3 linked regions of the Ancylobacter polymorphus genome follow. The protein of the gene in region 1 interacts with the protein of each later gene in a pairwise test. Links are inferred from orthologs where the notes say so. Each region holds a gene or a part of one and is shown on either strand. Other genes may lie near its edges.

Region 1 (6,107 bases):
AAAGGCGGTATTGGCAGCGCTCATGGGCCCGCATTATAGGTCGAAAATGGCGGATGAGGACAAGGATTCGGTGCGACCCAGCGCGCGCCCGCGCAAGCAGGCGCCGGCGAAGCCCAGCCCTGCCGCGCCCGCCCCGGCGCGCGGCGCCAAGGCCTCACGCCTCACCGCTAAAACCAAGGCCGCTCTGGCCGCGCTGGAACAGCAGTCCGCCACCCGCCCCGCCCGCCGGCGGGCCGTGGCCAATGCGGCGGCCGCCGCCATCGGTGGCGCCTTCCGGCCGTGGAGCGACGCGGAGATCGTCACCGCCTTCACCCGCTTCGAGGCCGCCAACCCGCATCCCGAAGGCGAATTGGAGCATCACGACCCCTTCACTTTGCTGGTGGCGGTGGTGCTCTCGGCCCAGGCCACCGATGCCGGCGTCAACAAGGCGACACGCGGCCTGTTCAAGGCCGCCCCCACCCCGGCGGCGATGGTGGCGCTGGGCGAGGAGGGGGTAGCGCAGCACATCCGCACGCTCGGCCTTTATCGCGGCAAGGCGAAGAATGTGGTCGAACTCTCCCGCCGCCTCCTCGCTGAGCATGGCGGGCAGGTGCCGGCCGATCGGGAGGTGCTGGAAACCCTGCCCGGCGTCGGCCGCAAGACGGCCAATGTGGTGCTCAACATCGCCTTTGGCCTGCCAACCATCGCCGTCGACACGCATCTGTTCCGCATCGCCAACCGCACCGGGCTGGCGCCGGGCAAGACGCCGCTGGAGGTGGAGCTGGGGCTGGAGCGCATCATTCCCAACCGCTTCAAGCTGCACGCCCATCACTGGCTGATCCTGCACGGGCGCTATGTCTGCAAGGCGCTGAAGCCGGACTGCCCGCGTTGCCTGATCGCCGACCTGTGCCGCTGGCCGGAAAAGACGCCGGCCTGAGCTTTACCCGGCCCGCGACAGCCGCCTGTGCAGCCGCACCATGAAGATGGTGGCGAACACAGGGGTGATGAGGTTGAGGATCGGCACCGACACCACGGCGGCGATCACCAGCCCGCCGAGGAAGATGGCCCCCGCGTGGTGGCGGCGCAGCAGCGCCACCTCGTCCTCGCTGCGGTAGCGCATGGCCGCGAGCTGGAAATATTCCCGGCCGAGCAGATAGCCATTGGCGACATAGAACACGACGAGGTTCACCCCCGGCACGAGCAGGAGCAGCAGCGCCACCAGGTTCACCGCCAGCATGACGCCGAAGAATTTCACGGTGAGCCAGAGCGAACGGGCAATCGGCAGCGCCTGCCCCTCCGGCTCCAGCGGGAAATCGCTGCGCTCCACCTGCGCGGCGACATCGTCGAGAAACAGGCCGGCGACGAGCGAAGTCACCGGCGGCACCAGGAAAATCGCGCCGATGAAGATGCCGAAGGCGGCGAGAATATCGATGGTGATCTCCGCCCAGCGCAGGTCCAGCGCGACGAAATAGGTCAGCGCGTAATGCGCCCCGACGCCGAGCGCGATCAAGAGCCCGATGGCGAGGCCGACCGAGCGCAGCAGCACGCGGCGATACTCCGGCGAAAAGGTCTGGGCGAAGGCCGTGATCGCGTCCCGCAGCATCGAGTTCCCCCTCTGGCAACCGCCCCTAGGTAGGGCGCCCGGCCCCGCCGCTCAAGCCGCGCCGGTCCGATCGCCAGCGGCGCGGGCACGTTCGGGCTTGATTCGCGCCACGCGCCTGCGAGTCCCGATTCGTTCTCCACGAACAAAACATGATTCAGCGCAAGCCTTTAGCCGGCGTCTCCCCTCCTCGCGGTAGCCATGGCGGCTGGCGCCTTCGCCCGCCCGGCCGGGCATGCTAGCCTGCCCGCCTCATTGCATGAGTACCCGCCTTATGATCCGAACGCGCCTCCCCGGCACGCTGAACCGCCGCCACTTCCTCGCTGCCGCCTCGGCCGCGCTGCTGCCGACTTCGGCCCTCGCCCAGGCCGGGGCCAGCGATGTCGATGTCGTCATCATCGGCGGCGGCGCGGCCGGCATCGCCGCCGCCCGCCGGGTCGCCGAAGCCAAGCGCTCCTATGTGCTGCTGGAGGCCGGGCCGCGTCTGGGCGGGCGGGCCCGCACGGAGAGCGCCTTCGGGCTCAAGGTCGATCTCGGCGCCGGCTGTTTCGCCGGCGGCGACGGCACGCTGGGTGCCGCCGCGCTGGCGGCCGGGCAGACGCTCGTTCCCCTCCCCTCGGGACGGCGCCTGTTCGCGGAAGGGCGCGAGGTGCGCGAAAGCGCCTATGACGCCTTCACCGCCACATTGGGCGCGTCGCGGCGGGACATGCTCGCGGCCATCGAGGGCGGCAAGGATATGGCGGCGGCGCAAGCCCTCGCAAACGCCCCGCCGCCGGCCAAGGGCACACCCGGCTCCGGCGGACCGTGGGCCGCCACGGTGGCGCAGTTTCTTGGCCCCCTGAGCTGCGGGCGCACTCTCGCCGCCCTCTCCGCGCTCGATCTCGCCCGCCGGGACGCCCGGCCGGACGACACGACGAGCCCTTTCGGTGTCGGCGCGTTGATGGAAGCGCTCGGCGCCTGGGTGAATGTGCAGAGGGACGCGCCGGTCACGCTCATCACCAATGGCGGGCGCTTCCACAGCGTGAGCGTGCGCGGGCAGCGCATGCCGATCCGCGCCCGCGCCATCGTGCTCGCCGTGCCGGCCCCCGTGCTGGCCGCGGGCGCGATCCGCTTCAACCCGGTGCTGCCGACACGGCTGGTGACGGCACTACGGGCGATTCCCGCCGGTTATCTCGAACAGGTGGCGTTCCGCCTTGCCGGCAATCCGCTCGGCCTGCAGCCGAACGAAACCGTGCTGGCCAAGGCCAACGCCACCGTGCCGGCGCTGCTGCGCGGCCGCATCAATGGCGGCGAGCTGCATGTGCTCACTTTCGGCGACGCGCCGGCCCGCGCCATTGCCGAGAAGGGGGCGGAGGCCGCCCTGCCGCTGGCGCAGGGCTGGCTCCGCACCAACTTCCCCGGCGCGGAGACGGCGGTTTCCGAGGTGGTGGCCTCGCGCTGGGGGCAAGACCCGCTGATCCGCGGCGCGCTGAGCCCGGCCTTGCCCGGCCAGGGGGCGCAGCGCCGGGTCTTCACCGACACGGTGCAGAACCGCATTTTCCTTGCCGGCGACTATGTGCCGGAAACCGGCTGGGGCACGCTGGCCGGCGCCTGGGTCTCCGGCGAGGAAGCCGCCGGCCGGGCGCTACGCCTGTTCGGCGACGGCCCGGCCTGAGCCTCGCGGTCGACGGAGGTCAGCCCCGAAGCGTGGCGCCCGTCTTTTTCGCCACTTCGGCGACGATCTTCGCCGCGACCGCATCGATCTCGGCATCGGTCAGCGTCTTCTCGCGCGGCTGCAGCGTGACGGAAAGCGCCACCGACTTCTTGTCCGCGTCGATGCCCGGCCCCTCATAGAGGTCGAACACGTTCACGCCGGTGATCAGCTTGCGGTCGACGCCGGCCGCCGCCTTCACCATGTCGCCGGCGGCGACGCCCCGCGCCACCACGAAGGCGAAGTCGCGCTCCACCGGCTGGAAGGGGATCAGCTCCAGCAGCGGCTTCACCCGCGTCGCCTTGGCCTTGGGCTCGGGGATGCGTTCGAGCAGCACCTCGAAGCCGACCAGCGGCCCCGCCGCATCCAGCGCCTCCAGCACCGACGGGTGCAGTTCGCCGAAATGGCCGATCACATTCGGTCCGAGCCGGAAGCTGCCGGAACGGCCGGGATGGAACCAGGCGGGCGCGTCGGTCGAGATTTGTAGATTCGCCACCGGCGCGCCGCAGGCGGCGAGCAGCGCCAGCGCGTCCGCCTTGGCGTCGAACGCATCGACGCCCGCCGCCTTGCCGGACCAATGCCGCCCGGCGCCGGTCGGCTTCGCCGTTGCGCGGCGGATGCCGGTCGCCGCGATGAACTGGTCCTGCGGGCGGTCGCCCTTGAACACCTGCCCGACCTCGAACAGCGCGACATCGCCGAAGCCGCGATCGGCATTGGCCTGCGCGGAACGCACCAGCCCTGGCAGCAGGCTGGGGCGCATATCCGAGAGGTCGGCGGCGATCGGGTTGGCGAGCGCGAGCGCCGGCTGCCCGCCGCCAAACAGCTCCGCCTGCGGCTTCGGCACGAAGGACCAGGTGACGGCCTCCACCAGCCCGCGCGCGGCAAGCGCGCGCTTGGCCTTGCGGGTGCGAAGCTGCAGCGTGGTCAGCACCGGCTTGCGCGCGGTCTCGTCGCGCGGGAACGGCAGCGAGGGCACGCGGTCGAGACCGACGATGCGGATGACTTCCTCGACGAGATCGGCCTTGCCCTCGATGTCCCCGCGCCAGCTCGGCGGGGTGACGCGCACCGTGCCGGTGGTGCCCTCCACGGCGAAGCCGAGCGACGTGAGCGTGTCGGTCTGTTCGGTCTCACTGGCGACCAGACCGGTCAGTTTTTCGGTCAGCTCCAGCGGGAAGTCGATCACCCTTGTGGTGTCGGGAATCGCGCCCGCCAGCACGATGTCGGAAGCCTCGCCGCCGCACAGATCGAGGATCAGCCGGGTGGCCAGTTCCAGTCCAGGAAGGGTGAAGGCGGGGTCGATGCCGCGCTCGAAACGGAAGCGCGCATCGGAATTCAGCCCCAGCCTGCGGCCGGTCTGGGCGATGTTGATCGGCTCCCACAGCGCGGATTCGACAAGAGCGTCAACGGTTTCGGCGTCGCAGCCCGTCTCCTCGCCGCCCATCACGCCGGCGAGCGATTCCACGCCCTTGTCGTCGGCGATGACGCACATGGTGGCGTCGAGCGCATAGGTCTTGCCGTCGAGCGCGAGCAGGCTCTCACCCGCCTGCGCGCGGCGCACGACCAGATTGCCGTGCACCTTCTTCGCGTCGAACACATGCAGGGGCCGGTTCTGGTCGAAGGTCAGCAGGTTGGTGACATCGACCAAAGCGTTGATCGGCCTCAGCCCAATGGCCCGCAGCTTGGCCTGCAGCCACTCCGGCGACGGGCCGTTCTTGACGCCACGAATGAGGCGCAGCGCGAAGGCCGGGCACGGGGCGTCCTCCGTGATGGTGACGGACACCGGGCAGGGATAAGTGCCCTTCACCGGAGCGATCGCGTCTTCCACCAGCCGGCCGAGACCGGCGGCGGCAAGATCGCGGGCGATGCCGTGCACGCCGAGCGCATCGGCCCGGTTCGGCGTCACTGCGATTTCGATGACGGGATCGTCAAGGCCGATCCAATCGACATAAGTGGCGCCCACCGGCGCGTCATCGGGCAGGTCGATGATGCCGTCATGATCTTCCGACAGCTGAAGCTCGGCGGCCGAGCACAGCATGCCCCGGCTCTCCACGCCGCGAATCGAGCCGATGCCGAGCGTGATGTCCTTGCCGGGAATATAGGTGCCGGGCGGGGAGAACACGCTCTTCATACCGGTGCGGGCGTTCGGCGCGCCGCACACCACCTGCACCGGGTCGCCGGTCCCGGTGTCGACGAGGCACACCCGCAGCTTGTCCGCGTTCGGGTGCTGAACGGCGGAGAGCACATAGGCGATGGTGAAGCCCTTGAGCTTGGCCGCCTTGTCCTCGACGCCTTCCACTTCCAGCCCGATGCGGTTGAGCGCGCCGGTCACGTCGTCGAGCCCGTAGTCGCCGGAAAGATGCTCGCGCAGCCAGGAGAGGGTGAATTTCATCGGACAAGCCCTTTGTCAGGCGTCATCCCGGCCGGAGCGAAGCACAGAGCCGGGATCGTATTAGGACGATTAAGGCGAGGAAGGCGGTCCCGGATCGGCCAATCGCCATCCGGGAGACGGATCAGGCCGAAAGCCCGCCCGCCAGTGTCGGGAAGTCGAGCGGGCGGAAGCCATAATGGGCGAGCCAGCGGACATCGGCCTCGAAGAAGGCGCGCAGGTCCGGCATGCCGTATTTCAGCATGGCGATGCGGTCGATGCCCATGCCCCAGGCGAAGCCCTGATACTCGTCCGGGTCGAGCCCGCAATTGCGCAGCACATTCGGATGCACCATGCCGCAGCCGAGAATCTCCAGCCAGTCGGAGCCCTCGCCGAAGCGGATCTCGCCCGGGCGCGAACGGTCGCACTGGATATCCACTTCCATGGACGGTTCGGTGAAGGGGAAGAAGGAC
Region 2 (6,038 bases), 2.7 Mb from region 1 along the record:
CGCGCCGAGCACGAAGGCGAGATTGCCCGCAGCGACCAGTGAGGCCGCATGGGCGTCGGACTGCGCCAGCCGGGCGGTGAGCAGCCCGCTTTCGGCGGTGGTGGCGGCGGTGATATCGCCGACGCCGCTCTCATAGGCGCCGAGCGCCGCGTCATACGTTACCGCCGCAGCTTCGGCGAGCGCCGTTGCCGCACGGTAGGAGGCCAGCGCCGAGCGCAGCGTATCGGCGGCGATGACGATCTCGCGGGCGGCCGCGTCGCGGGTCGCCTCGAACGTCGCCTCGCTGGTGGAGGCCAATGCTTCCGCCTTCTTCAGCTGCGCTGCCCGTAGCCCGCCATCGTAGAGCGGCATCGTCACCCCCAGCAGCACGCCGGTGGTCGAGGCCTGCTGGCCGATGGTCGGCAGGCCGGTGGCGCTGAAGCTCGCCCCTCCACCCGCTGCGACCGCGCCGAGGAACACTTTGGGCATGAACTCCGCCTCCGCGGCACCGAGGGCGGAGCGGGTCGCCTTCATCGCGGAGAACGACGCCAGCACATCCGGTCGGCGGGCGAGCGCTGCCTTGATCATCTCTTCCGTCGGCGTCCCCACCGAGGCTGGCAGCGCCCGCCGGCCGGGTTCGCGGACGGTGATGCGGGTGAGCGGGGACACGCCCATCGCGCCCATCAGCAGTTGGTAGGCATCGCGCTCAGCGCCTTGCGCCTGCACGAGGCCGAACTGCGCCTGCGCCACCAGCTGCCGTCCTTGCGCCACCTCCACCGTCGTGCCGCGCCCCTGATCGTTCCGCGCCTGCGCCGCCGCCGAGATCTTGCGGGCATTGGCCGCATTCTGCTCGGCAATCCGTACGCGGCTGCGCGCCGCGCCATAGAGGAAATAGGCGCGCGTCACATCGTGGATGATCTTCTGATGCGTGCCGTTGAACAGGATATTAGCGGCGGTCGCGTTGTGGCGGGCGGCCTTATGCAACGCGTCGCGCTGGCCGAAATCGAATACAAGCCATTGCAGCGCCACCTGCGGCGACACGCCCTCAACCCGGCTCGACACCTGGTTCACGCTGCCCACCGTGACCGGCAGCGTCGACGACACGTCCTGCCAGCCGCCGATGACATTGGCCGAGATGAAGGGCAGATAGGTGGCTTCCACCATGCCCGTACTCAACGCCGCCTGCCGCGCCTGCTGCCAGGCGATGCGGGTCTGCGGATTCTGCATCTGGGCGATGTCGATAAGTTCGGGCAGCCCATAGGCGCGGCGCGGATCGATGCCCGGGGTAGGCTGCATCTGGGCGACGTCCGGCTCGGCCGGGACGCTGAACACCTTGGCCGACGCTTCCGCCGCACCGCTCGCGCCAGTGGAAGCAGCGGCGCCCTCCGGCGTCCAGGGCTGCGCGGGGTCCTGGGGCGCCGTTTTCAGAGCGCTCGTCGCGCAGCCCGCAAGAAAAAGGCCCGCTACAACAACGACTAAGGGCAGCAATGCGTGGTGGCGAAGACGATGCGCGGCCATGCCCTACCCCGCCGCCAGTGTGGCAATGCGTTCGGCCCGATGGGCGAGCGCGTCCGCGGGCTCGGCAGGCTTGGCGACGGGCTCCCCCTGCCCGGCCTCTTGCCGGCCGAGCCGTTCCGCCGCCTCGGCAAAGCGCTGCGCGGTGTCGGTCGGCACGTCAGGGGCGAAGATCAGCGCCGGCAGCACCGCGCCGGCCTCCTCCGCCAGCCGGTGAAGACGCCGTTCGGTGGTCGCGGACGGGCGCAGGCGTGCCGGCTCGAAGGGCAAAAGCGCCAGCACTTCCCGCGACTTGGCGAGTTCGGTCTCCACGGTCGCCGCCTCCGCCACCGCCTGGCGGCGGGCGACGGGATCGAGCGTCGCCAGCCGCGCCAGTGCGGCCAGCGCCCGGGCGAGCCTTTCGCGCACATCGACCACCGCGCTTTTCGGCCATATCTGCGTGAAGACGAGATAAACCACGAGATTGCCTAGCAAAATTCCGACGACGCGGTCGCGGGCGGCGTCCATGTCGGTGCTGGGACCGAAGCCGTTGAGGATGGTGAGAAGGAAGGCGAGGCCAATCTGCACGCCGCCATAGGAGATGCGCTCGCTGCCCGACGACACCCAGGCGGCGACCAGAACGCCGGCGAACACCAGCCCCATCAACCCGCCAACCGATTGAAGATGCGGGATAATATACAGGATCGACGCGAGCCCCAAAGCTGCGCCGACAAGGCAGCCGGCGATGCGGAGCGCCAGCTTGTGCACCGTCTCGCCGGTCGTGCCGAGGGCGGCGACGTAGCAGGTGACCATAGCGGTGTGGATGCCCTGCCAGTCGATCAGCGAATAGATGAGATAGCAGGCGATCGCCGCCGCGGTGGTCTTCAGCGCGTAGCGTTGATGGTCGCTATTGGTGAAGGCATCGGGTGCGAGAAAGGGCGGCTTTGAGGCAACCAACCCCTTGACATCCTTGTCTTTTCCGAGGTCGTCCAGTGCCTGTGCGATGGCGGCGCGCGGCCCCTCGCCCTCGCTGGCGGCGGCGTCCGGATCGGGCCGGCGACCGGCGCGGAGCGCCTCGGCTGCCGCGCGACAACGCTGCGCCAGCCCGCTCTCCACGGTGCCGGGCGGCAGCGCGGCCACCGCCAGCAACAGGCGATAAGTCGTTGCAGCGGAAGCAGAAAGTCGGTCGAGGGCGCGCGTCGGCGCGGTGTGGAACAGGCGCGCCAGCATGATTTGCTTGGCGTCGGCCTCCAGCCCCTCCGCCAGCGCCGCATTGAGCGCCCGCCGCCCCTGGCCGGCGAGAGCCTGCGCCGCCGCCTCAAGCCGTTCCACCAGCGTCTGGCGCAGCAGGCGATGCGGCGACGTGCCGAGCACCAAGGAGAAAAGCGCCAGCAATACCATGGGCATAACCGCCATCTGCCAGGCATAGAGCAGGCCGCGCGTGACGATTTCCCCGGCCGGCACCTGGTCGACCAGGGTCAGCACGAAGGCGATGACGAGGGCGATGATGGCGCCGATCTCGCCCAATTGGGACGCTGAGCTGAGGTAGAGAAAGGCGAAGGAGGTGGCGGCGATGACCACGATCCGCAGCAGCGGCAGCTCCGCCGTCCACTGGATGATCGGTGCGATGAGGAGGACGATGAGGCTTACGAGGACGATGAGACCGAGCGCCTGCCCGACATTTTCCGCCCCGTTGGGCTTGGTGAGGAAAATGATGAGGTAGCAGCTGATCGCCGCCTCGGGCACCTTGTACAGCATCGCCGTGCCGCAGACGAGCGCACAGAGCAGTGCGATCCGCCAGGTCATGGCGAAGCGGCCGGGCGTCGGCTGGAGGTCGGCCCAGACCTCGCGCAGCAGACCGCCGCCGGGCGCTTCAGCAGTCCGTGTCATGGTGCACGGTCGCGGTGGCGGAGGCGCCGATGCGCATGAGATCGGCGGCAGGGTCGAGCAGGCGGATGCGCACCGGGAAACGCTGCGCCACCCGCACCCAGTCGAGGCTCTTGGGCACGATCGGCATCTTGCGCGGCAGAGTGATCTGCTCGGTCGACTGCACGCCCCAGCCAATACCCTCCACCCGGCCGCGCATCTTCACCGCGCGGTTGGCGAGGGTGTAGACCGTGGCGCAATTGCCGACGCGTATGCCGGCCAGCTCGGTCTCGACAAAGGCGGCGGAGGCGTACCAGGCGCCGGTGTCGATCAGCACGAAGACCGACTGGCCCGGCAGCACATATTCGCCCACCGCCGTCTCCAGCCCCACCACCTTGCCATCGAACGGGGCGACGACCTTGGTGTCGGTCAGAGCGCGCTCGGCGATGGCCAGGGCCGCGCGCCGGGCTTCCACCAGCGCCACCGCCGCCGCCGTGTCGCTGACCAGCGCGAGGGCCGCCGCTTCCTGTTGCAGCGCCTGTTTCAGGCTCACCTCGGCGTCGCGCTTGGCAGTGGCGGCGTCGTCCACCTGCTGGGCGCTGACATAACCCTTGGGCCGCAGTGCCTCCAGCCGGGCGAGGGTCTGGGTGGCGAGGGCGAGATTCTGCCGCGCCCGCGTCACCTGTTCCTGCGCGATCACCGCATTGGCGCGCTCGGCGGTCACCGCGCGCTGCTTGTCAGCCAGCCCCGCCTCGGCGAGGGCGAGGTCGGCCCGCGCCTGCGCCACCTGCAATTCATAGGTGGCGGGGTCGAGCGCGAACAGAAGCTCGCCCTTGGCCACCGCCTGGTTCTCGCGCACCGCGATGGTGGCGATGCGGCCGGGCACGGAGGCGGCGATGGCGGTGACATCCGCCGTCAGCTCCGCGTCCTGCGACAGCGGGTTCATCTCGGCATCGCGCAGATAGTGCCAGCCGAGCAGAACCGCCCCGGCGAGGGCAAGAAGGCTCACCAGCACGCCGAGGCTGCGGCGGGGGGCGGGGTGCGTGTGCTCCTCCACCGTCTAGCGCCCGAAGCCGAGAAGCGAGACGGCAAAGCCGATGGCGGCGGCGATGCAGATATAGACCGGCAGGCGGATGGGCAGCGCGTCGTCGATGCCGGCGCGGATGAAGACCAGCCGCACCAGAACCGCGCCGAGAATGCCGATGAAGGCGCAGAGCAGCCAGGACGGGAAATAGGCGCCGAACAGCGGGATGGCCGGCGCGCCCGCCGAGAGGCAACCGGCGAGGGGCAGGCTAGCAAAGCTCACGGCCCCGGCGCGCAGCAGCGCACCAGCCTGGCGGCGGGGCAAAAACCGGCCCGCAGCAGCTGTGGCGGAACACCAAAAGGCCAACGTCGCTCTCCGGCAGAGCCCCCGAGTCGGAGACGTCGGGTAAAGGGGTAGCAAGCCCTTGCCGCTAGGGCAAATTTCGGTTGTCGCGACGCGGCGGGCGCCGCGCGGGCTTTCGCCACCGGCTGAATCATGCCACCAACCGGGGGGGCGGCTGAATACCCGCCGCGCCGCAACAGACCCGCCGCCCGTCGGCGGCGCGACAGGAGAGACGCGGCGGGGCGCCGCCCCTCGCCCGAACCGGAGGACGCACCTTATGTGCACATCGCTCGGCTATCGCGACGCGGACGGCAGGGCCTATTTCGGCCGCACGCTCGAACTCACGCTCGATCTGCCCTACCAGATGGCGTATTTCCCCGCCGGTTTCGCTACAAGCTCGCAGGTGGACGGTCACGCGCCGGTGGAGTACCGGGCGCGCCACGCCATGCTCGCGGTCACCATGCCGGGGCGCGTCCCCACCGCCGAGGCGCCCATCGGCCTTGCCGATCTCAAGGTGCTGGAAGGGCTGAACGACCAGGGGCTGACCTTCAGCCTGCTGTCCTACCCCACCGCCGGCGGCAAGCAGCGCGGCGTGGAGATGACGCAGGCCGTGCTCTCCGCCTCCGATCTCGGCAGCTGGTGCCTCGGCCAGTTCGCGACGGTGGCGCAGGTGAAGGAAGCGGTGGCGGCGCAGCCGATCCTGCTGGTGCCGCTGGCGATCCTCGGCGGGGTGGAATCCCCCTTCCATTATGTGGTGCACGACGCGACCGGCGCGGCGTTGGTGATCGAGTTCGACCGCGGCGAGATGAAGCTCTATGACAACCCCGTGGGGGTGATGACCAACGGGCCGCGTTTCGACTGGCACCTCACCAATCTCGACAATTACAGCTTCCTCTCCAATGTCGATAAGTCGGCGGGGCGCTTTGGCGCTTACAAGGCGGTGCAGCCGGATTCCGGCATCGCCACGGCGGGCCTTCCTTCCTCCAACACCTCGGTTGGGCGGTTCGTCCGGGCCGCCTATTATGCCGAGTTCACCGAAAAGGCGGCGACGCCGGACCTCGCGGTGCGCACGCTCGCCCATATCCTCAACACGTTCGACCGGCCACGCGGGGCGAGTATCGACTATCCCGGCCAAGGCGGCGGGCATATGGAAGTGGCGGGGCTCGACCAGCCGCAGGGCCAGAGCTACGTCACCGAATATACCTGCTGGACCAGCCTCTCGGACCTCGACCGCAAGCTGTTCTTCCTGCGCGACTACCGCAGCCTCAACTTCACCCGTTTCGACCTCGGCGCGCTCGCCGACCTCACCGCGCCGCGCGTGATGCCGCTGGAA
Region 3 (5,921 bases), 2.8 Mb from region 1 along the record:
TCATCAATCTCGCGCGGCTCCAGCGGTGACCAGGCATGGATGCCGGAGGGCAGCGCGAGGATGGAGCCGGCCGAGGCCATGCCCGCGAAGTGGAACGCGCCGCGCGCATAGCCGTCGATCGGCACCTGATACGGGAGATGGGCGTCGGGCGTCGCCATCAGCCGGCCTTCCGCATGGGGACGCCCGCGCTCACGGCGCGAGGCGTTCCGCCTTGGTGTTGGCGCTCTTGGCTTCCTTCTCCGCCTTTTCCGCCATCGCCCGCGTGGAAACCCCGAGATAGATGAGCAGCGGCGAGGCGATGAAGATGGAGGTGTAGGTGCCGACCAGCACCACGCCGAACATCATCGTGACCGAGAAGGAATGGATCGCCCGCCCGCCAAACAGCACCAGCGCCAGCAGCGCCAGCGTCACCGTGACATGGGTGATGACCGAGCGCGACAGGGTGGAGTTGATCGAGGCGTTCAGCAGTTCCTCGGTCGGCATCTTCTTGTAGCGCCGCAGCATTTCGCGGATGCGGTCATAGATGACGATCGTGTCGTTCAGCGAGTAGCCGAGAATGGTCAGCAGCGCAGCCACACTGGTCAGGTCGAAGTCGATCTGGAAGATCGCCATGAACCCGATGGTGAGCACGATGTCGTGGAAGTTGGCGATCGAGGCGCCGAGGGCGAACTGCCACTCGAAGCGGAACCACAGGTAAACCAGGATGCAGAACACCGCCATCATCAGTCCGACGATGCCGTAGCTCAGCAATTCCTGCGAGACGCGCGGGCCGACCACCTCGACGCGGCGATACTCGACGCCGTCGCCGAGCGCCGCGCGCACCTTGCCGACCACGGCCTGCTGCGCCTGCTCGCCGCCCGGCTGCTGGGCGACGCGGATCAGCACCTCGCCGTCATTGCCGATCTCCTGGATCTGCACTTCACCAAGGTCGAGCGACTCGAGGCGGGAGCGGACATCGGAGATGTTCAGCGTGTTGTTGGCGTAGCGCACCTCAAGCAGCGTGCCGCCCTTGAAGTCGATGCCGAAATTGAGGCCGAGCGTGAAGAACGCCACCAGCGCCACGATCGACAGCAGGGCCGAGATCGGGAAGCTGATCCGCCGGAAGCGGATGAAGTCGAAATTCGTGTCGTCCGGAACGATGCGGAGCAGACGCATGGAAGCTCGCCTTTCTCAGATCGGCACGCGCTGGGGGCGCTGCCAGCGCACCCACAGCGCCACCATAAGGCGGGTCAGCGTGAAGGCGGTGAACACGGTGGTGATGATGCCGATGCCGAAGGTGATGGCGAAGCCGCGCACCGGGCCGGAACCGACATAGAACAGCACCGCCGCCGCGATGAAGGTGGTGATGTTCGAGTCGAGGATCGTCGCCAGCGCGCGCGAGAAGCCGGCGTCGATGGCGGAGATCGCCGAGCGTCCCGCCCTCGCCTCCTCGCGGATGCGCTCATAGATCAGCACGTTGGAGTCGACCGCGATGCCGACGGTGAGCACCACGCCGGCAATGCCGGGCAGGGTCAGCGTCGCCCCCAGCATGGCCAGCACGCCGAAGATCATGCCGACATTGATCGCGACCGCGATGTTGGCGATGACGCCGAACAGGCCATAGGTCGCGACCATGAACAGCGCCACCAGGGTCGCGCCGACAATGGAGGCGATGAGGCCAGCCCGGATCGAATCCGCGCCGAGGCCGGGGCCGACGGTGCGCTCTTCCACCACCTGCAGCGGCACCGGCAGCGCGCCGGCCCGCAGCAGGATGGCGAGATCGTTCGCCTGCTGCACGGTGAAATTGCCGCTGATCTGACCCGAGCCCCCCATGATCGGCTCGCGGATGACCGGCGCGGAGATCACGTGGTTGTCGAGAATGATGGCGAAGGGCCGGCCGACATTGGCCTGCGTCGCCTCGGCAAAGCGGCGGGCGCCGTTGGTGTTGAAGCGGAAGGTCACCACCGGCTCGCGCGTCGTCGGGTCGAAGCTCGGCTGCGCGTCGGTGAGGTCCTCGCCGGCGACGAGGACGCGCTGCTCGATCAGATAGGGAACCGGGGGATTGTCCTGGGAATAGAGCACGTCGGTGCCCGCCGGCGGGCGCCCCTGCAGCGCCTGCTGCGCGCTCATCGTGTTGTCGACGAGGCGGAAGCTCAGCTGCGCCGTCTGGCCCAGCAGCGCCTTGAGGCGCGACGGGTCCTGCAGGCCGGGCACCTGCACCTGGATGCGGTCGGCACCCTGGCGCTGGATCGACGGCTCGGTGGTGCCGAGCTGGTCGATACGCTTGCGGATGATCTCGATGGACTGCGACACCGCCTGGATGGTGCGCGACTGGATGCCGGCCGACGTGGGCGAGAGCGAGATGGTGTTGCCATCGCGCGAGACATCGGTGTCGAGCTGGCCACTGGTCGACATCGCGCCGCCCAGCGGCTGGGCAAGGGCCCGCAGCTGGGTCAGCGCCGCGTCGACATCCTGCCCGTCGCGGATGCGGACCTGCACCGCGTCGCCCTGAATGGCGAGGCCGGTATAGCCGATCTTGGCATCGCGAAGCACGCGACGCGCGTCATCGCGCAGATGCTCAAGGCGGATCTTGCGCACGGACTGGGCGTCGACCTGCAGGACAATGTAGGACCCACCCTGAAGGTCGAGGCCCAGCACGATCTTGCGCTGGAGGACGTGCGGCAGGCTGTCATAGGCGGATGGCGACAACAGGCTCGGCACGGCCATCAGGCAGATGATGGCCGAGACCGCCAGGATCGCGAACGCCTTCCATTTCGAGAAGTAAAGCATGGGGTTCCTTCCGGCCGCGCGAACGGCTACGGCCGCAAGAGGTCAGCGCTCAGGACTCGGTGTCTTCCTTGGCCGGCTCGCCCTTGGCGCGAACCTCGGAGATCATGCCACGCAGCTGGCGGATCTTCACGCCTTCGGAAAGCTGCAGCTCGATCTCGCTGTCGTCGATCACCCGGGCCACCTTGCCGATGAGACCGCCCGAAGTGACGACCGTGTCGCCGCGACGGATGCTCTTCACCATTTCCTGATGCGCCTTCACCTTCTTCTGCTGCGGACGCAGAATCAGGAAGTACATGATCACGAAAATCAGCACGAAGGGCAGCAGCGACATCAGCATGTCGGTACCGCCGGCGGCGGGGGCGGCCTGCGCATAGGCGGGCGTAATCAACATGTCGGTTCCTTGTCCGTCGATCGAAGGCGGGCGAAAGGCCCGGCGAAGCGGCGCGGACTATACTGAGGCGCCCGGCGATTGCAAACGCCCTCACCGCACTGTGCGCGGCATCGGGTGGGCAAAGCGTACCCGGCGTTACGGTTCTTCTTGTCGCCCGCCTCCGCACGGACTATTCCCCCACGCGGAGGAGCCTCACCATGACGCACACACCCGCTGATCTCGGCGCCGTTCTCACCCGCATCGCCGAGGCGCTCGAACGCATCGCCCCGGCCCGGCCGGCGACGGCGGATTTCACCGCGGCCGACGCCTTCATCTGGCACGCCGATGAACGCCGGCTTGAGGCCGTGCCGCGTGTCAGCCGGGTCGAGATGGACCTGCTCAAGGGCATCGAGCGCACCCGCGACCTGCTGCTCGACAACACGCTGCGCTTCGCCCGGGACCTGCCGGCCAACAATGCGCTGCTGTGGGGCGCGCGCGGCATGGGCAAGAGTTCGCTGGTGAAGGCCGCCCACGCCTCTGTGAATGCCGAGATGGCCCGCGAGGGCAAGCCGCCGCTCAAGCTGGTGGAAATTCACCGCGAGGATATCGAGACCCTGCCCGCGCTGATGAGCCTGGTGCGGCCGGCGCCGTTCCGATTCGTCATCTTCTGCGATGACCTGTCCTTCGACGCCGACGACACCTCCTACAAGTCCCTGAAGGCGGTGCTGGAAGGCGGCATCGAAGGGCGGCCGGAGAATGTGATCTTCTACGCCACCTCAAACCGCCGCCACATACTGGCGCGCGAGATGGTGGAGAATGAGCGTTCGACCGCGATCAATCCGGGCGAGGCGGTGGAGGAAAAGGTTTCGCTCTCCGACCGTTTCGGCCTTTGGCTCGGCTTCCACAAATGCAGCCAGGACGATTATCTCGCGATGATCGACAGCTATGTCGCGCATTTCGCGATTCCCATCGCGCCCGAGGTTCTGCGGCAGGAGGCGCTGGAATGGTCCACCACGCGCGGGGCGCGTTCGGGGCGGACGGCGTGGCAATATGTGCAGGATGTCGCGGGGCGGCTGGGCGTGGCCCTGACAGAACCGCCGGCCGCCCCGCGCTGACCGGCGCCAAGGTCCAAACGTCGCGCCGGAAACGAATGGCGGAGCGCTGCGGCTCCGCCATTGATGTTTTTATGGACGAGAAAGGGCGGCGGCTCAGAGGCCGGCGAGGTACTGAGACGGGTCGACCGGCTGCGAGCCCTTGCGGATTTCGAAATGCAGCTGCGGCGAGGAGACGTTGCCGGTCTGGCCGGCCTTGGCGATCACCTGGCCGCGCTTGACCGTGTCGCCCTTCTTCACCTCAAGCGCGCTGTTATTGGCATAGGCGGTCACCCAGCCATCGGCGTGCTTGATGAGGACGAGATTGCCATAGCCCTTAAGCTCGCTGCCGGCATAGGCGACGACGCCATCCTCGGCGGCCTTCACCGCCGTGCCTTCCGGCACCGAGATGTTTATGCCCTCATTCTGCTGGCCGCCCGGCTTCGGCCCGAAGCCGGAGATGACGCGCCCGCGCACCGGCCAGCGGAACTGCGGGCCCGCAGCGGCGGTGCGGATTTCGTCCGGAGTCTCGGAAGGCTTGACGGCGGCGATGGTCTGCGGCTTCGGCGCCGCAGCCTGGGCGACCGGCGCGGGAGTGGCGGCCGGGGTCGCCGGCGCGGTGGCGACGACGGGGGTCGGCTTCGGCGCCGCCGGCGTGGCGGCGGGCTTCGGCGCGGCGGCGATCACCGCCCCGCCGGACGCGCCCGGAATGGTCAGCTTCTGGCCTATGCGCACCATGGTGTTGAAGTCGATGCCATTGGCATTGGCGAGTTCGGTGCGCGTCAGCCCATAATTGCGGGCGATGGAGCTCAGCGTCTCGCCCGGAGCCACCACATGCGAACCGCCGGACGCCGCGACCTGCGGCGTGCGAACGGGGGCGGGCGTGGCGGCGGCGAGGGGCTGCGGCTGGCTGCCATAAAGCGGCTGCGTGCCGCCATAGCCCGGCTGCGCGGGAACGGGCGAGGAGAGATGCGTCGGAGCCGCAGCAACCTGGGTGGGAGCCGGCTGGACGGGCGCGCCATAGGGCGAGGTCGCCACCGGGGCGCCATAGGCCGGGGCGCCGTAGGGGGACTGCGCACCATAGGGGGCCGGCGCGGCACCGGGCGCGGGGTAGGCGCTCGCCGTCTGCTGACCGACCGGGGCCAGCGGCACGCCATTGCCGGGCGCCGCCGCCATGGGCGCGCTCTGCACCGCGCCGGTCGGCGCGGCGGCGACGGAGCCGGTATAGGTCGGCTGCGAGGCGAAGGGGTTGCTGTTCGGATTGGCGCTGAACCGGGCGGAATCGGCACTGCACGCGGCCATTCCCGCTGCCATCAGAGCGACGGCGGAAATCCGCATGAGGGGACCGGCACCGGACACCTTCAGAAACGTACGCATCGCACCCCACCCGAACGCTGAACTTGGGATGATTAATGCGGCGTACAGGTAAACAGCCGCTTAAGCGGACCCGTACACGTCAGGAAAAATGGCGGATTCCCGGCATTCTCAGAGCACTACCGCGACACCCGCGAGCATCGGCACGAAGCGCACACGCGCCAGTTCGCGCGTCTCCAGCCCCTGCAATCCACGCCGGTAGCGCATGAGAGTTTGCGTCGCCTCCGGCGGCCCGACCGGGGCGACCAGAATGCCCCCCATGGCCAGCTGCTCGAACAGCGCCGGGGGCACTTCTTCGACGGCGGCGGTGAGGATGA

What was found.
Region 2: the proteins of pheT (region 1) and K9D25_RS14335 interact in binary tests that used the Escherichia coli proteins (3 or more experiments, as listed by UniProt). The link is inferred for Ancylobacter polymorphus from one-to-one orthologs.
Region 3: the proteins of pheT (region 1) and secD interact in binary tests that used the Escherichia coli proteins (3 or more experiments, as listed by UniProt). The link is inferred for Ancylobacter polymorphus from one-to-one orthologs.

What each region holds. Positions count from the first base shown.
Region 1 is NZ_CP083239.1:343,555-349,661, forward strand. What follows is about bases 2,956-6,023. They hold pheT (phenylalanine--tRNA ligase subunit beta), read right to left. Parts: upstream 5,659-6,023; coding sequence 3,253-5,658; downstream 2,956-3,252. Other genes in these bases: K9D25_RS01555 (flavin monoamine oxidase family protein), read left to right, coding at 2,956-3,233; pheS (phenylalanine--tRNA ligase subunit alpha), read right to left, coding at 5,780-6,023. Outside these bases: K9D25_RS01540 (DUF2244 domain-containing protein), read right to left, coding at 1-24; nth (endonuclease III), read left to right, coding at 23-916; K9D25_RS01550 (sulfate transporter family protein), read right to left, coding at 920-1,582; more of K9D25_RS01555, read left to right, coding at 1,854-2,955; more of pheS, read right to left, coding at 6,024-6,107.
Region 2 is NZ_CP083239.1:3,038,520-3,044,557, reverse strand. The notes cover bases 933-3,931. They hold K9D25_RS14335 (FUSC family protein), read right to left. Parts: upstream 3,364-3,931; coding sequence 1,501-3,363; downstream 933-1,500. Other genes in these bases: mdtN (multidrug transporter subunit MdtN), read right to left, coding at 3,347-3,931; K9D25_RS14340 (TolC family protein), read right to left, coding at 933-1,275. In the rest of the region: more of K9D25_RS14340, read right to left, coding at 1-932; more of mdtN, read right to left, coding at 3,932-4,396; K9D25_RS14325 (YtcA family lipoprotein), read right to left, coding at 4,400-4,645; K9D25_RS14320 (linear amide C-N hydrolase), read left to right, coding at 4,983-6,038. UniProt on the Escherichia coli protein: Could be involved in resistance to puromycin, acriflavine and tetraphenylarsonium chloride.
Region 3 is NZ_CP083239.1:3,132,740-3,138,660, reverse strand. Bases 471-3,352 are described here. They hold secD (protein translocase subunit SecD), read right to left. Parts: upstream 2,770-3,352; coding sequence 1,171-2,769; downstream 471-1,170. Other genes in these bases: yajC (preprotein translocase subunit YajC), read right to left, coding at 2,819-3,160; secF (protein translocase subunit SecF), read right to left, coding at 471-1,155. In the rest of the region: K9D25_RS14810 (Mth938-like domain-containing protein), read right to left, coding at 1-158; more of secF, read right to left, coding at 190-470; K9D25_RS14790 (ATP-binding protein), read left to right, coding at 3,358-4,254; K9D25_RS24950 (M23 family metallopeptidase), read right to left, coding at 4,348-5,607; K9D25_RS14775 (protein-L-isoaspartate(D-aspartate) O-methyltransferase), read right to left, coding at 5,716-5,921. UniProt on the Escherichia coli protein: Part of the Sec protein translocase complex. Interacts with the SecYEG preprotein conducting channel. SecDF uses the proton motive force (PMF) to complete protein translocation after the ATP-dependent function of SecA.